Regions from separate parts of the Streptomyces sp. NPDC037421 genome, predicted to be linked through region 3. Evidence: riboswitches for the same ligand, from Rfam matches in the RefSeq annotation. Region 3 holds a riboswitch; each other region holds the start of a gene.
The links. A riboswitch is a leader RNA that binds a small molecule or an ion and turns the genes downstream of it on or off. The one in region 3 is predicted to bind cobalamin.

Region 1 (5,431 bases), on a different contig from region 3:
GGCGGCGGCGGCCGGGACGGCGGCGGCGCCGGACGCGGCGCGGGCGATCTTCGTCGCCGGGCGCGAACGCAGGTAGTACGTGGTCTTCAGACCCTGCTTCCAGGCGTACGCGTACATCGAGCTGAGCTTGCCGATGGTGGGCGTCTCCAGGAACAGGTTCAGCGACTGGCTCTGGTCCAGGTACGGCGTACGGGCCGCCGCCATGTCGATCAGGCCGCGCTGCGGGATCTCCCACGCCGTGCGGTACAGCTCGCGGACCTCCGCCGGGATCCAGCCGAAGCCCTGGACGGAGCCGGAGGAGTCGCGCAGCGCCTCGCGGGTCTGCGCGTCCCACACGCCGAGCTGCTTGAGGTCCTCCACCAGGTAGGCGTTGACCTGGAGGAACTCACCGCTGAGCGTCTCGCGCTTGAAGAGGTTGGAGACCTGCGGCTCGATGCACTCGTACACGCCCGCGATCGAGGCGATCGTCGCCGTCGGGGCGATGGCGAGGAGCAGGGAGTTGCGCATCCCGGACTTCGCGATGCGGGCGCGCAGGGCGTCCCAGCGCTCGGGCCAGTGGCGCTCGGTCTCGTAGTGGTCGGGGTGCAGGACGCCCTGGGCGGTGCGGGTCTCGGCCCAGGCCGGGAGCGGGCCGGAGCGCTCGGCGAGGTCGCAGGAGGCCTCGTACGCGGCCAGCATGATCCGCTCGGAGATCTTCGTGGACAGGGCCTTCGCCTCGGCCGAGTCGAAGGGCAGGCGCAGCTTGAAGAAGACGTCCTGGAGGCCCATCGCGCCCAGGCCCACCGGACGCCACTTGGCGTTGGAGCGGCCGGCCTGCTCGGTCGGGTAGAAGTTGATGTCCACGACGCGGTCGAGGAAGGTCACGGCCGTGCGGACGGTCTCGTCCAGGCGCGCCCAGTCCATCTCGCCGTCGGCGACGAACGCGCCGAGGTTGACCGAGCCGAGGTTGCAGACGGCCGTCTCGTCGTCGTTGGTGACCTCGATGATCTCGGTGCAGAGGTTGGAGGAGTGGACGACGGTGCCGGGCAGCGCGGTCTGGTTCGCGGTCCGGTTGGAGGCGTCCTTGAAGGTCATCCAGCCCTGGCCGGTCTGCGCGAGGGTGCGCATCATGCGGCCGTAGAGGTCGCGGGCGGGCATGGTCTTCTTGGACAGGCCGGCCGCCTCGGCCTTGACGTAGGCGGCGTCGAAGTCGTCGCCGTAGAGGTCCACCAGCTCGGGGACGTCGGCCGGGGAGAACAGCGACCAGTCGGCGTCGGCGTTCACGCGGCGCATGAACTCGTCCGGGATCCAGTGGGCGAGGTTGAGGTTGTGCGTACGGCGCTGGTCCTCGCCGGTGTTGTCGCGGAGCTCCAGGAACTCCTCGATGTCCGCGTGCCAGGTCTCCAGGTAGACGGCGGCGGCGCCCTTGCGGCGGCCGCCCTGGTTCACGGCGGCGACGGAGGCGTCGAGGGTCTTCAGGAACGGCACGATGCCGTTGGAGTGGCCGTTGGTGCCGCGGATCAGCGAACCGCGGGCGCGGATGCGGGAGTACGAGAGGCCGATGCCGCCGGCGTGCTTGGACAGGCGCGCCACCTGGTGGTAGCGGTCGTAGATCGAGTCCAGCTCGTCCAGCGGGGAGTCCAGCAGGTAGCAGGAGGACATCTGCGGGTGGCGGGTGCCGGAGTTGAAGAGCGTGGGGGAGGACGGCAGGTAGTCCAGGCGGCTCATCAGCCGGTAGAGGGAGGCGACTTCCTCGACGGCCTGGACGCCGCTCTTCGAATCAGGCGCGGTGTCCTCGGCGAGGCCGCAGGCCACGCGCAGCATGAAGTACTGCGGGGTCTCGATCACCTGGCGGGTGATCGGGTGGCGCAGCAGGTAGCGGCTGTGCAGGGTGCGCAGGCCGAAGAAGCCGAAGCGGTCGTCCGCGCCCTCGGCGAGCGCGTGCTCGACCAGGGCGTCCAGGCGGGCGGCGTGGGCGGCGACGAACTCGGCGGTGCGGTCGGCGATCAGGCCCTCGCGGTGGCCGACGGCGATGGACTCGGCGAAGGAGCCCGAGCCCTGGCCGGCGGCCTCGTCGGCCACGGCCAGCGTCAGCAGGCGGGCGGCGAGGCGGGAGTAGGCGGGGTCCTCGGAGATCAGGCCCGCCGCGGCCTCGGTGGCCAGCCCGCGCAGCTCGGCCTCGTCGGCGGAGGCGCTGCGGCCGCGCAGGGCGGCGGCGGCGACCCGGCCGGGGTCGGTGTCGGGGAGGTCGGCGGTCAGCTCGGTGAGAGTACGCAGCAGCGCGGCCCCCGGGCCTTCGGTGGTGTCGCCAGAAACGGACTCGGCGCGCGGTGCGGAAGGCGCGATGGTCACGGCGGGAGCTCTCCCTCGCTCGGCCCGGTCATCGGCGGATCGGGGCGCGGGGAGGCACATGCGGGCACGACGGGATCGCGTACACACCGCATGGCGTCCACCGGCCCAACCGCGAGGCCCGGACGTGTCGACACCCGGTTCGGTCGATCCGGGCGCACTGTCGGCAGGTCCTCGGACTTTTCATACCGTTGCGGGACAGTTCCGGATTCGCACCGGATTCCCCTGCGGCGACAGCGAGGATGAGCATACATGTGGGGGGCCGCCCGTGCGCGACCCACCACATGTTGTGTCGGCGCGGCTACAGCTCCAGACGGTAGGTCAGCAGTTTCAGCGCCGGGATCGGCGACCAGTCGAGCTCCGGAGTGCGTACGAAGCCCAGCCGTTCGTAGATCCGCTGGGCACCCCGCATGGCCGGCTGGGTGGACAGCACCAGGGCCGTGACCCCCAGGGCGCGGGCCCGTTCGGCGCAGGCCCGTACGAGGGCCTCACCGACGCCCTTGCCGCGTGCCTCGGGGGCCACCGCGAGCATCCGGAACTCGGCCTCGTGCCGCCCGGCCACGTCCGCGAGCCGGCTCCCGGGTGCGGCGAACGTCACGCCGCCGAGCACCCGGCCGTCCTCCACGGCGACGAGCACCTCCCCGTCGCCGGCCCGCCCGGCGACGTCGCGCAGGACGTTCAGGTAGGTGTCGTCCTCGTTCAGGTCCAGCAGCCCGTCCCCGCTGTAGGCCACCCCGGTGATCTCCCCGAGCCGCCCGTACTCGTCGGCCCGCGCCGTTCTGATCTCGAAGTCCATGCCGCCGAGTGTGCCGGACGGGTGCCGGGGACCGGCGCCGTCTTCGAGCCTCGTGACCGACGACGCACGACGGGGCCCCGCCGGACACGTCCGGCGGGGCCCCGTCATGTGCTCAGCAGCAGCGGAAGCCCTCGCGGGGGTCCGCCTCGCGGGCGTCGGTGCGGGCCCGCTCGAAGGCGCGCCGGGTCAGGACCTCGGCGTCCGGGTCGTGCGAGCGGGCGTGCGCGACGTAGCGGTCGTACGCGGCCTCGCCGGAGAACTCCCGTACGTAGAACCGGGCCTTCGCCAGCGCCCCGCGCACCCCGCTCACGCGACCGGCTCCTTGGCCCTGCCGCCGCTGCCGTCGAGGCCGGCGGCCGCGAGCTCGGCCCTCTCCTCGGCGGTGGCGATGAGCCCGGCCGGGGCGATGATCTTCGACTCGGTCCAGGGCACCTCGGAGAGGCGGACCGACTCGGGGCGGGAGACGGCCTTGAAGCAGACCCGGGCCGCGTCCACCAGCACGATGACGATCAGGACCGCGAAGAGCGCCGACAGGACCCCGTCGACCGTGGCGTTGGTGACCACGGTGTGCATGTCGTCCATGTTCTTGGCGGGCGGCAGCACCTTCCCGGCGTCGATGCCGGTCTGGTACTTGTCGCGCTGAGCGAAGAAGCCGACCTTCACGTCGTCGGAGAAGATCTTCTGGTAGCTCGCCGTGAGGGTGACGGCCACGTCCCAGGCCAGCGGAACGCCCGTGACCCAGGCCCACTTGAGCCGCCCGGACTTGACCAGCAGCGTGGTGCAGACGGCCAGTGCGACCGCCGCGAGCAGCTGGTTCGCGATGCCGAACAGCGGGAAGAGCTGGTTGATGCCGCCCAGCGGGTCCTTGACGCCGACCCACAGGAAGTAGCCCCAGCCGCCGACGACGACGGCGCTCGCGAGCCACACGCCCGGCTTCCAGCTGACGTCCTTGAAGGACTTGTGCACGTTGCCGAGGGTGTCCTGGAGCATGAACCGGCCGACGCGGGTGCCGGCGTCGACGGTGGTCAGGATGAACAGGGCCTCGAACATGATGGCGAAGTGGTACCAGAAGGCCTTCATCCCGGCTCCGCCGATGACCGACGAGAAGATCTCCGACATTCCGAGTGCGAAGGTCGGCGCACCGCCCGTACGGGACAGCAGGCTGGCCTCCTCGACGTCCTTCGCGGCCTGCGCGAGGGCTTCCGGGCTGATGGCGAAGCCGAAGTCGGTGACCGCCTTCGAGGCTGTCTGGACGGTGGCGCCGATGACGCCGCCGGGGGAGTTCACCGCGAAGAAGAGGCCGGGCTCGATGATGCTCGCCGCTATCACCGCCATGACGGCGACGAAGGACTCGGTGAGCATGGCGCCGTAGCCGATGACCCGGACCTGGGTCTCCTTCTGGATCATCTTCGGGGTGGTGCCGGAGGCGACCAGCGAGTGGAATCCGGACAGGGCGCCGCAGGCGATGGTGATGAAGACGAAGGGGAACATCGACCCGGCGAAGACGGGGCCGTCGCCGCGCGCGGCGAAGTCGGTGACCGAGGGCATCTTCAGCGTCGGCATCGCGATGACGACGCCGGCCGCCATCAGGGCGATGGTTCCGACCTTCATGAAGGTGGACAGGTAGTCGCGGGGCGCGAGCAGCAGCCACACCGGCAGCACCGAGGCGATGAAGCCGTACACGACCATCCAGATGACCAGCGTCTCCTTCTCCAGGGTGAAGGTGCTCGCCCAGGAGGAGTCGGCGACCCAGCCGCCGGCGACGATGGCGAGCAGCAGCAGTGCGACGCCTATGACGGAGACCTCGGTGACCCGGCCCGGCCGCAGGACGCGCAGGTAGACGCCCATGAAGAGGGCGATCGGGATGGTCATGCCGATGGAGAAGACACCCCAGGGGGAGTGCGCAAGCGCGTTGACGATGACCAGTGCGAGCACCGCCAGCAGGATGACCATGATGACGAACACGGCGACGAGGGCGGCGGCGCCGCCGACGGGGCCGATCTCGTCCCGGGCCATCTGGCCGAGCGAGCGGCCGTCGCGCCGGGTGGAGAAGAACAGGGTCACCATGTCCTGGACGGCGCCGGCGAAGATGACGCCCGCGACGATCCAGATGGTGCCCGGCAGGTAGCCCATCTGCGCGGCCAGCACCGGGCCGACCAGGGGGCCGGCGCCGGCGACGGCGGCGAAGTGGTGGCCGAAGAGCACGCGCCGGTCGGTGGGGTGGAAGTCGACACCGTTGTCGAGGCGTTCGGCGGGGGTGGCCCGGGTCTTGTCGAGCCGCAGGACGCGGTGGGCGATGAACCGGGA
Region 2 (5,431 bases), on a different contig from region 3:
TTCCGCGACGCGCTCGCCCGGGCGGTGAACGCCGAAGGCCTGCCCATCATGCGCTGGCAGCCGCAGCCGGTACCCGGACAGACCCTGTTCCAGGAGCTGCGCGGCTACGGCCGCGGATGCCCCTGGAGCTGCGGGCACGCACGCCCCGGCCACCACTACGACCCGGCGCAGTACCCCGTGAGCGAGGAGGTCTGCCTGCGCCGCCTGGTGCTCGGACAGAGCTTCAGCTCCTTCGGCCCGCCCAACGACGTGAGGACGATGCACCGCTACGCCGAAGTCCTGTACAAGGTCCTTGTCGAGGAACGGGACGCGTTGATCGACCTGACCCGGCGGACGGCCGGCTCGGCGCACTGACAGGCCGGGTACGGCCCGGCACGAACGACAAGGGGACGGACGTAGATGCGCAACGAGCCCGAGACCGTGGGCGGACGCGCGGCGCCGCCCGGCCGTGACCGGAGCCGGAGCCCGCGCACGATGCGGCTGGCCGTCTGCGCGGTCTTCTTCGTCACCGGGGCGGCCTTCGCCACCTGGGCGGCCCGGGTACCCGGCGTCCAGAGCCGGCTGGACCTGTCCGCGGGGGAACTGGCCGTGGCCCTCGTCGGCCTGAGCGGCGGCGCCTTCGCCGGGCTCCCGCTGGTCGGCGGTCTGGTGGCCAGGTACGGCAGCCGTACGGTCCTGTGCACCGGCATGGCCGCCTACCTGGGCGCCCTCGCGAGCCTGCCCCTGGTCCCGGACCTCGCGGTGCTGACGGCGGCCCTGGCGGTGTTCGCGTGCGGCAACACGGCCGTCGACGTCGCGATGAACACCCAGGGCGTCCTGGTCGAACGCGCCTACGGCCGCCCCGTACTCGGCGGCTTCCACGCGATGTTCAGCCTCGGCGGCATCGCCGGCGCCACGGCGGGCGGCCTCGCGGCCTCCGCCGGGGTCGGCATCCGGGCCCACTTCACGGTGACCGCCCTCGTGCTGCTGGTGGTGGCGGGGACGGCGGCCACGGCCCTCGCCCCCGAACCACCGCGGGCCGGGGGCCCGTCCAGGACCGGCCCCCTGCTGGCCCTGCCCGGACCGGGCCTGTGGATCCCGGGGCTCGTGGCGTTCTGCGCCCTGATGGGGGAGGGGGTCGTCAACGACTGGGGAGCCGTCTACCTGAAGGAGGAGACCGGGGCCTCGGCGGGCGCGGCGGGCCTGGGGTACGCCGTCTTCTCCGCGGGCATGGTCATCGGCCGCCTCACCGCCGACCGGCTGCGCGCCCGCCTCGGAACGGCCCGCTTCACGTTCCTGTGCGCCGTGGTGGCGGGTGCCGGCGCCCTGATCCCGATCCTCGACGCGACGACCACGGCGGGCTTCATCGGCTACACGCTGCTCGGCCTGGGCATGGCCGCGGTCATCCCCCTCGTCTTCGCCCACGCGGCCGCCGTGCGCCCCGGGCACACCGGCTCCTCCATCGCCGCCGTCTCCGCCGTGGGCTACGTCGGCTTCCTCGCGGGCCCCCCGGTCATCGGCGCCCTGGCGGAGGCGACGACCCTGCGGTGGGCGATGCTGGTGCTGCCGGCTCTGATGGCCGCGATGGCGGCCCTGGCCCCCCGCCTGCGCCGCCCCTGACGCCGCGTCGGTCCCGTCTCGGATTTCCGTCCGGATAGTGGGACGCGGTCGCCGCTGGGCGAATGTCCGGCCTAGGGTGGCCGGTGCAGCTGGTTCGCCCCGTCCGCCAGACGGGATGCGTCGTAAGAGGGAACCCGGTGGGAATCCGGGACTGCCCCGCAGCGGTGAGCGGGAACGACCGCCGTCATACGCACTGGGACCGCACAGCGGTCCTGGGAAGCGACGGCCAGTAGGTGCCCGCCGGGAGACCGGCAGGCGTGCCCGCGAGTCCGAAGACCTGCCCGTTGCCCGTACGCGGACCACTCCGCGGACGGACATCCCGGTGACCTCGTGGGCGGGTCGGCGTACACAGCGAGCGGCACCTGCGGCGTTCCCGCAGCGTGGTCCGCGCGTTCTGTCGTTCCCTTCGCGTCCGCGTCCCGTCGCCGGGACGTTCCTGGACACGTCTCGCGAAGGAGAGTTCCGTGACAGCGAAGCCCGCAGCCGCGGCAGCACGCGCCACCGTGTACGGCTACCCCCGCCAGGGTCACGACCGTGAACTGAAGAAGGCCGTCGAGGGCTACTGGAAGGGCCGCGTCAGCGCCGATGCCCTCCGGGAGACCGCGGCGGGCCTGCGCCGGTCGAACTGGCGGCAGCTGGCCGAGGCCGGTGTCCACGAGGTGCCGACCGGCGACTTCTCGTACTACGACCACGTGCTCGACACCAGCGTCATGGTCGGCGCCGTCCCCGCGCGGCACCGCGCGGCGGTCGGCACGGACGCGCTCGACGGCTACTTCGCGATGGCCCGCGGCACCGAGGACGTCGCCCCGCTGGAAATGACCAAGTGGTTCGACACCAACTACCACTACCTGGTGCCCGAGCTCGGCCCCGACACCGTCTTCACCGCGGACTCCGCCAAGCAGGTCGCCGAGCTGAAGGAGGCACTGGCCCTCGGGCACACCGCCCGTCCGGTCCTGGTCGGCCCGGTCACGTACCTGCTGCTGGCCAAGCCCGCCCCGGGCGTCCCCGCCGGCTTCGAGCCGCTGACCCTGCTCGACCGGCTGCTCCCCGTCTACGCACAGGTCCTCGCCGAGCTGCGCTCCGCCGGAGCCGAGTGGGTGCAGCTCGACGAGCCGGCCCTCGTGCAGGACCGCACCCCGGCGGAGCTGAACGCCGCCGCCCGCGCCTACCGCGACCTCGGCGGCGCCCCGGCACGCCCGCGGCTGCTGGTCGCCTCCTACTTCGGCCGGCTGGGCGAAGCGCTGCCCGTCCTGGCCAAGGCGCCGGTGGACGGCCTGGCACTCGACTTCACCGGAGCGGGCGCGGGCAACCTGGAGGACCTCGCGGCGATCGGCGGGCTGCCCGGCAAGCGCCTGGTGGCGGGCGTCGTCGACGGCCGCAACGTCTGGATCAACGACTTCGAGAAGTCCCTGGCCACCCTGGGCACCCTCCTCGGCCTCGCCGAGCGGGTGGACGTCTGCGCGTCCTGCTCCCTGCTGCACGTTCCGCTGGACGCCTCCGCCGAGCGGGACATCGATCCGCAGGTCCGCCGCTGGCTCGCGTTCGCCCGGCAGAAGACGCGGGAGATCTCCGTCCTGGCCCGAGGACTGTCCCAGGGCACGGAGGTCATCGCGGCCGAACTCGCCGCGAACCGGGCCGACCTGGCCTCGCGCGCCGGATCCGCCCTCACCCACGACCCGGCCGTCCGGGCCCGCACCGCGGCCGTCACCGACGCGGACGGACGGCGCTCGCAGCCGTACGCGGTACGGGCCGCCGCCCAGCGGGCGCACCTGGGCCTGCCGCTGCTGCCGACGACCACGATCGGCTCGTTCCCGCAGACCGGTGAACTGCGGGCGGCCCGCGCGGACCTGCGGGCCGGCCGGATCGACGCGGCCGGCTACGAGGCGCGCATCGAGGCGGAGATCGGCGAGGTCATCTCCTTCCAGGAGAAGGCCGGCCTCGACGTCCTGGTCCACGGCGAGCCCGAGCGCAACGACATGGTCCAGTACTTCGCCGAACAGCTCACCGGCTACCTCGCCACCCGGCACGGCTGGGTCCAGTCCTACGGCACCCGCTACGTGCGGCCGCCGGTGCTGGCCGGGGACGTCTCCCGCCCCGAGCCGATCACCGTCCGCTGGACCTCGTACGCCCAGTCCCTGACGGCGAAGCCGGTGAAGGGCATGCTCACCGGCCCGGTCACCATGCTCGCCTGGTCCTTCGTCCGCGACGACCAGCCCCTCGCAGAGACCGCCCGCCAGATGGCGCTCGCCCTGCGCGACGAGGTCGGCGACCTGGAGGCCGCAGGGACACCGGTGATCCAGGTCGACGAGCCCGCCCTGCGCGAGACGCTCCCGCTGCGGGCCGCCGACCACGCCGAGTACCTGGACTGGGCCACCCGGGCGTTCCGCCTCACCACCGGCGGGGTCCGGCCGGACACCCAGATCCACACGCACATGTGCTACGCGGAGTTCGGCGACGTCGTCCAGGCCATCGACGACCTCGACGCCGACGTCATCAGCCTGGAAGCCGCCCGCTCCCACATGCAGGTCGCCCGCGAACTCGCCGCCCACGGCTACCCCCGCGAGGCCGGCCCCGGCGTCTGGGACATCCACTCCCCGCGCGTCCCCAGCACCGGGGAAGCGGCCGCCCTGCTGCGCACCGGCCTGGACGCCATCCCGGCCGAGCGGCTGTGGGTCAATCCCGACTGCGGCCTGAAGACCCGCGGTTGGCCGGAGACCCGCGCGTCCCTGGAGAACCTCGTGGCCGCCGCCCGCGAGGTCCGCGCGGGCCTCACCACCGGCTGACCGGGCAACGGCCAGAGCCCCTGCCGCCCCGGGCGTCCGGGGCGGCAGGGGCTCTGCGGGTGTGCGCGGCGTGCGGTCAGACGAGGGCCGACGCCGGCCGGGGGGCCGTCGCTTCCGCACCGGCGGCATCGGTGCGGTGGGCCAGCAGCCGCTGGGCGAGGACTCCGAAGACGACGGCGAACACGGTCCACAGGACGAGCTGGACGGCGATGGACGCGACCCGGAACTCCCACAGCAGGGCGGCGGGGAACTCGGGCTTGACGGCGTCGGTGTTGTCCGGGAGCACGAGGAAGGCCAGCCCGGTGGCGACGACGAAGCCCGCCCCGGCCGCCAGCGTCGCGTTCCAGTTGCCCAGGCGCGGTGCCAGCCGCCGCCCCAGGACGATCGCGCCGACGCCCAGCAGGACGCTGAGCAGGATCATCAGGAAGAACAGCGTGGTGCGCTGGCCGATGGTGTCCGGGTTGCCGACGGCCGGCGGGGTGGCCGGGTACTTGAGGAACGGCACCAGGTAGACGGTGGCGAAGGCGCCGGCGGCCGTGAGCGCCGCCGTCGCCCGGGGGCTGAACCCGCCCACGCGGCCCAGGGCGAAGGAGAACGCGAGGGAGGCGATGCCGCCCAGCGCGACCCCGTAGACCAGCACGCCGGTGGCGAGACCGACGGTGGACTGCACGGGACGGCTGACGAGTTCTTCCTCCTCCTCCGCGGCGGGGGCGTCGCCGCCGTGACCGGTGTGGCCGGCCGGGGCGCCGGCGGCGTCCTTGGCCGCCGCGGCCTCTTCGACGGCGATGGAGCCCCGGACCGGGGGCTCACCGACCGCGTAGGCGACGGCGAAGGCGAACAGTCCGGCGATCAGGCCCGCGAGCATGCCGCGGACCAGCAGACCTCTGACAGTGGAGGCGTACATGGTGCGTGCGCCTTTCAGTGGCAGGGGAAGCCGAGCAGGTGACGGCCGTCGTGCACCCACTCGTGGACGCCCTCGCCGGAGAACACGGCGGTGGCGCCCTGCTCCGCGCCGACGAAGTACAGGGCCACGAGCATCAGCAGGCCGA
Region 3 (5,431 bases):
GCACCGGGACACCGGCCTGGGCGAGCCGCAGCGCGGCGACGGAGCCGCCGTAGCCGGTGCCGATCACGAGGACCGGGACGCGGGCCCCGGATTCGATGGGCCCGGTGGCGGCGTCGGTGGCCGGTTCGGCATGGGCCGGGGTGACGTCGACCGTCAGCGCCATCGCTCCGAGAATAGAACCAGTTCCAGCGATGAATCCGCGGCGGGAAACACCCATGGATACCTTGCTGTGCAGGCTTTTGTCACTCATGTGACGTTCCTCACTCTCGATGGAGTGGGAACAAGTTCTACTGGCGAATGCCTGCTAAGTCACTACACGCGTCGCGGTAACTTCCGGCTGGTTCCGTTCCATTGGGCGCTGCGGCCGCAAGGCTCAGGAAAGGCTCCAGTGGCCCACGTCGTCCCCCAGTCCCGCGTCCAGCGCGAACTGCACGGCGGCGAGGCGGGCACCCTCGGGAAGCTTGAACGTGACGAACCCGGAGGCCGAATCCCCGGGGACCAGGGTGACGGTGTCCGGCAGGCTCGGCCCGGCACCGGTCGCGGTGCCCGTCCCCGTGAACCGCTGCCCCTCGGTGTCGAGCAGGTGCGCGGCCGGCGCGGGGGAGTCCTCGTACGGCACCGTCCCGGTGTTAACCAGCCGCAGCTCCACCGCCACCAGCCGGTCCGACCCGGCCCTCCCCGCGGGGTCGACGACCCGGGTCAGGGTGACGTCGAGCCGCTCCCCGGCCCGGTCCCCGTCGAGGGACACCGTCTCCCCGGACCCGTCGGGCCCGGCACCGACGAGCAGCAACACGAGGAGGGGCCCCAGCAGGCGCCCCGGACGGTGGCGCACGACTCCTCCTCGGCTCCGCGTTCCGCCCCCTCCCCGCCCACGATCCTCCGCCCGCCCCCCTCCCGCCACCGGCGGCGCGCAAAATGGATTGGATCTTCCGGCCGCTTCATGGCAGGGTGTGTCCCATCCGAAGGGGTATAGCTCAGCTGGTCAGAGCGCTGGTCTCCAAAACCAGATGTCGTAGGTTCGAATCCTGCTACCCCTGCCATCGTGAGCAGTTGCTTCACCACCGAAGTCCCAGGTCAGACGAGTCTGCCTGGGACTTTGACGTTTGCGGCCGGGCGCACGCCGGCCTTCCCCCGGCCGTGGCTCAGCTCGGTCACCTGCCTGCCCCGCTGTGCGGTGGATATTGCAGGTGACGCTTCCGGGCGCCCCGGTACCCTGTGGCATGAGCGACACGACCGCACTTGGCGACCGCATGAAGCGGTACGAGGCCGCGCACCGGGCTGTCCTGCCCCGGCGCACCTATACGATCCTGCGCCTCGACGGCCGGGCCTTTCACACCTACCTGCGTGACGCGGACAAGCCGTTCGACATGGACTTCGTGAAGGACATGGCCGCCGTCACCGAGGCGCTCTGCGCCGAGGTCAGCGGCACGGCCTTCGCCTACCACCAGTCCGACGAGATCAGCCTGCTGCTCACCGACTTCGCCAGTCAGGGCTCCGAGCCCTGGTTCGGCGGTGTCGTCGCCAAGCAGCTGTCGGTGTCGGCGTCGCTGGCCACGGCGGTCCTCAACGAGCGCCGGCCCGGCCGGCGGGCCCTCTTCGACGCGCGGGTCTTCACCATGTCCGACCCCGTCGAGGTCGCGAACTACTTCGTGTGGCGGCAGCGGGACGCGGTCCGGAACTCGATCTCCATGGCGGCCCAGGCCCACTTCTCCCACAAGCGGCTCCAGCGCATGTCGACCGGTGCCATGCAGGAACTGCTGTGGTCGGAGGCAAAAGTGAACTGGAACGACTACCCGGCCGCCTGCAAGCGGGGCCAGGTGGCCGTGAGGGCCAGCGGAGAGAGGGACGTCGAGTACACCGACAAGCGGTCCGGCGAGACCGTGCGGACCACTGCTCTCCGGTCCTGGTGGGAGGTCGGGGGCGCGGACCACTTCTCGGCGGAGCCGGGCGGATGGCTCGCGCAGTGGATCCCGGCGATGCCGGCGCTGACGGCCTGACCGCACCCGCTCTCCCGGCGCGGTCGGTCCGGACCGCCCGGCGGGCGCAAAGACCGGATCTGGCAGACTTGGCACGGTTGTCCCGGCGGTGCAGGACAGGAAACCGGTGTGAATCCGGTGCGGTCCCGCCACTGTGACCGGCCGCCGCGTGCGCGTGGGGGCCGGGAGTCAGACACTGACGCACCGCCTCTTCACTTCGACCGGGGACGAGGATCCCCCGGAGAGGCCTCACCATGTCGCGTGTCCGCGCCGCCGTGCGCTCCTTCCTGCCGTTCGCCCTCGTCGTGCCGCTCGCCGCCTGCGGCGGGCCGCCCGGGCCGGAGCGGCCCGCAGCCGGTGCGCAGGCCGCGCCCGGGTTCCCGTACACCGTCACCAACTGCGGTGTCAGCAGCACCTATCAGGCGCCGCCCGAGCGCGCCGTCACCATGAACCAGCACGCCACCGAGATCATGCTGGCCCTCGGGCTCCAGGACCGGATGGCCGGCACCGCCTACCTCGACGACTCCGTGCTGCCCGCCTACCGGCCCGCCTACGACAGGATCAAGGTGCTGGCGAAGGAGTACCCCTCGAAGGAGGTGCTCCTCGGCGCCAACCCCGATTTCGTGTACGGCGGTTATGCCAGCGCCTTCGACAAGGGGCAGGGCCGGGACCGCGAAGGGCTCGCCAAGGCCGGCATCGGCTCCCGGCTGAGCGTGGAGTACTGCACCCAGGGCCCGGTCGGGCTCGAACAGCTGAAGACCGAGATCACCGAGGTCGCCCGGACCTTCGGCGTGCCCGAGCGCGGCGAGGCCCTCGTCCGGGAGGAGCAGCGGCGCGTCGACGCCGTCACCGCGCGGGTGAAGGACCGGGCCCGTCCGTCCGTCTTCGTCTACGACTCCGGCGAGGCCTCCGCCTTCACCTCGGGCGGGAACGGCATCGGCAACGAGATCGTCTCCCTCGCCGGGGGCGCGAACGTGTTCGCCGACCTCAAGGACACCTTCGGTGACGTGCCGTGGGAGAAGGTCATCGAGCGCGGACCCGAGGTCGTCCTCGTCTACGACTACGGCGGCACCACCGTGGAGGCCAAGAAGCAGCGCCTGTTGAACGACCCGGCGCTGGCGGAGGTTCCCGCCGTCAAGAACCGGCGGTTCGTGGTACTGCCGCTCTCCTCCGCCGTGCTCGGCGTGCGCGTCGCCGACGCCGTCGAGTCCCTGGGCCGCCAGCTGCACCCCGACGCCCCGTGAGGCGCGGGCCGGCTGTGGTGCTCCTCGCCGCCGCGCTCGCCGTTTCGGCGGTGGCGGGGCTGGCCCTGGGGCCCGTACGGATCCCACCCGGTCAGGTCGTCGACATCGTCCTCGGCGGCCCCGGGGCGCGCGGGGCCTTCGCCTCCATCGTGTGGGACGTGAGGATGCCGCGCGTACTGCTCGGGGCCGTCGTCGGGGCCGGGCTGGCCGTGGCCGGCGCCGTGCTCCAGGCCCTCGTGCGCAACCCGCTCGCCGACCCCTTCCTGCTCGGGGCCTCCTCCGGGGCCTCGGCGGGGGCGGTGCTGGTCATCGTGTTCGGCGCGGGCGCCGCCGGACTCGCCGGCGGGCTCGGGCTGCCGGCCGCCGCCTTCGCCGGGTCCACGGCCGCGCTCGTCGCCGTCTACGCCATGGCCCGGCGCGGCGGCACCATGACCACCGGCCGGCTGATCCTGGCCGGGGTCGCCGTGCAGTACATCCTGTCCGCGCTGACCAGCCTGGTCCTCGTCCTGTCCGCGCATCCCGACCAGATCCGCACCGCGCTGTTCTGGACCCTGGGCGGTCTCGGCGGGGCCCGCTGGGACGAACTCGCCCTGCCGGCCGCCGTGCTGCTCGCCGGCACCGGCCTGCTCACCGCCCTGGCCCGGCCGCTGGACCTGCTGCTCGCGGGGGAGGAGGGCGCACGCACCCTCGGCCTGGACACCGGCCGCTTCCGGGCCGCCGTCTTCGTGCTCACCTCCCTCGTCGTCGGGGTGCTCGTCGCCTACAGCGGGGCCATCGGCTTCGTCGGGCTGATGGTCCCGCACGCCGCCCGCATGGCCGTCGGCGCCGGCCACCGCGCGCTGCTGCCGGTGGCCGCGCTCGCCGGGGCCGTCTTCCTGGTCCTGGCCGACCTGGTCGCCCGTACGGCGGCGGCCCCCGAGGAGGTCCCGGTCGGGGTGGTCACCGCGCTGGTGGGCGGGCCGTTCTTCCTGTGGATGCTGCGCAGGACGAGCCGGACCGAGGGGGTGGCGGGATGACGCGCGGACCGGCGGAACTCGCCGTCGAGGCCCTGCGTTACGAGGTGGACGGGCACACCCTGCTGCACGGGGTCGACCTCACGGCCCGCCCCGGCGAGACGGTCGGCGTGGTCGGGCCCAACGGCAGCGGCAAGACCACCCTGCTGCGCTGCGTCTACGGCACCCTGCGGCCCACCGCCGGCCGGGTGCTGCTCGACGGGGCCGACGCCGCGGCGCTGGGCGTCAAGGAGCGCGCCCGGCGGGTGGCGGTGGTCCCGCAGGACGCCACGGGCACCTTCGGGCTGACCGTCCGCGAGGTCGTCGCCATGGGCCGCAGCCCGCACAAGCGCTTCTGGGAGCAGGACGGCCCGGAGGACCGGCGGCAGGTGGCCGGGGCGCTGGAGAGGACCGGCGCGGCCGGCTACGCGGAGCGGCGCTTCGAGGAGCTCTCCGGCGGCGAGCGCCAGCGTGCCCTCGTCGCCCGCGCCCTGGTCCAGGAGCCGGGCCTGCTGGCCCTGGACGAGCCGACGAACCACCTCGACATCCGCTACCAGCTGGAGGTGCTCGGCCTGGTCCGCGGCCTGCCCGCGACCGCCCTCCTGGTGCTGCACGACCTCAACCTCGCGGCCTCCTTCTGCGACCGGCTGTACGTCCTGTCGGCGGGCCGGGTCGTCGCCGCGGGACCGCCGGGCGAGGTGCTGGACGAGGAACTGCTGGCGGAGGTCTACGGAGTCCGCACCCGCGTCGGCACCCATCCGACCACGGGCGCCCCCAGCATCGTCTACCTGCCGGATCCGGCAGGTTAGCGGCCGGCGGCAGCTCCCTCACAGGGACATCGTGCCGAGTTCGCGGGCGATGCGTACGAAGGACCGGACCATCGGGTTGTCGTTGTCCGACCGCCAGACCAGACCCCAGCGCAGCTTCGGGGCGTCGTGGAGGTGCAGGTAGGTGATGTCGGGGCGGACGTGGAAGCGCGTGACCTGGGCCGCGAAGGAGTGGACGGCTTCACCCGACGAGATGATCATGAACAGCGAGTCCAGATCAGCGGCGATGCAGAAGTTCCGCTCGATCGTCCGGCCACTGGGCGTGTGGAAGGGCATGAACGCGTCCTCCCAGTAGGCGGGCGCCCGCGACTCCCCGCCGATCACGCCGTGGTCGGCGAACACCTCCAGGGACACCGAAGGCCGGACCGCGAGGCGGTGGTCGGACGCCACGG

Region 1: linked by a shared signal. The riboswitch ahead of ACZ7IF_RS23655 (ribonucleoside-diphosphate reductase subunit alpha) and the one ahead of ACZ7IF_RS01480 (ABC transporter substrate-binding protein) in region 3 are both predicted to bind cobalamin.
Region 2: linked by a shared signal. The riboswitch ahead of metE (5-methyltetrahydropteroyltriglutamate--homocysteine S-methyltransferase) and the one ahead of ACZ7IF_RS01480 (ABC transporter substrate-binding protein) in region 3 are both predicted to bind cobalamin.

Annotation. Positions count from the first base shown of each region.
Region 1 covers NZ_JBVJWV010000017.1:71,397-76,827, forward strand. The annotation lists gene ACZ7IF_RS23655 (ribonucleoside-diphosphate reductase subunit alpha) at 1-2,331, opposite strand, end outside; adenosylcobalamin-variant (AdoCbl-variant) riboswitch at 2,489-2,565, opposite strand; gene ACZ7IF_RS23660 (GNAT family N-acetyltransferase) at 2,630-3,124, opposite strand; gene ACZ7IF_RS23665 (YbdD/YjiX family protein) at 3,237-3,434, opposite strand; gene ACZ7IF_RS23670 (carbon starvation CstA family protein) at 3,431-5,431, opposite strand, start outside.
Region 2 covers NZ_JBVJWV010000003.1:198,404-203,834, forward strand. The annotation lists gene ACZ7IF_RS06365 (DegT/DnrJ/EryC1/StrS family aminotransferase) at 1-354, shown strand, start outside; gene ACZ7IF_RS06370 (MFS transporter) at 400-1,599, shown strand; cobalamin riboswitch at 1,686-1,886, shown strand; gene metE (5-methyltetrahydropteroyltriglutamate--homocysteine S-methyltransferase) at 2,064-4,382, shown strand; gene ACZ7IF_RS06380 (CbtA family protein) at 4,459-5,286, opposite strand; gene ACZ7IF_RS06385 (CbtB domain-containing protein) at 5,301-5,431, opposite strand, start outside.
Region 3 covers NZ_JBVJWV010000001.1:344,781-350,211, reverse strand. The annotation lists gene ACZ7IF_RS01500 (GMC oxidoreductase) at 1-250, opposite strand, end outside; gene ACZ7IF_RS01495 (DUF4352 domain-containing protein) at 374-832, opposite strand; tRNA gene ACZ7IF_RS01490 (tRNA-Trp) at 964-1,040, shown strand; gene ACZ7IF_RS01485 (tRNA(His) guanylyltransferase Thg1 family protein) at 1,221-1,997, shown strand; cobalamin riboswitch at 2,054-2,195, shown strand; gene ACZ7IF_RS01480 (ABC transporter substrate-binding protein) at 2,231-3,220, shown strand; gene ACZ7IF_RS01475 (FecCD family ABC transporter permease) at 3,235-4,236, shown strand; gene ACZ7IF_RS01470 (ABC transporter ATP-binding protein) at 4,233-5,021, shown strand; gene ACZ7IF_RS01465 (LysR family transcriptional regulator) at 5,040-5,431, opposite strand, start outside.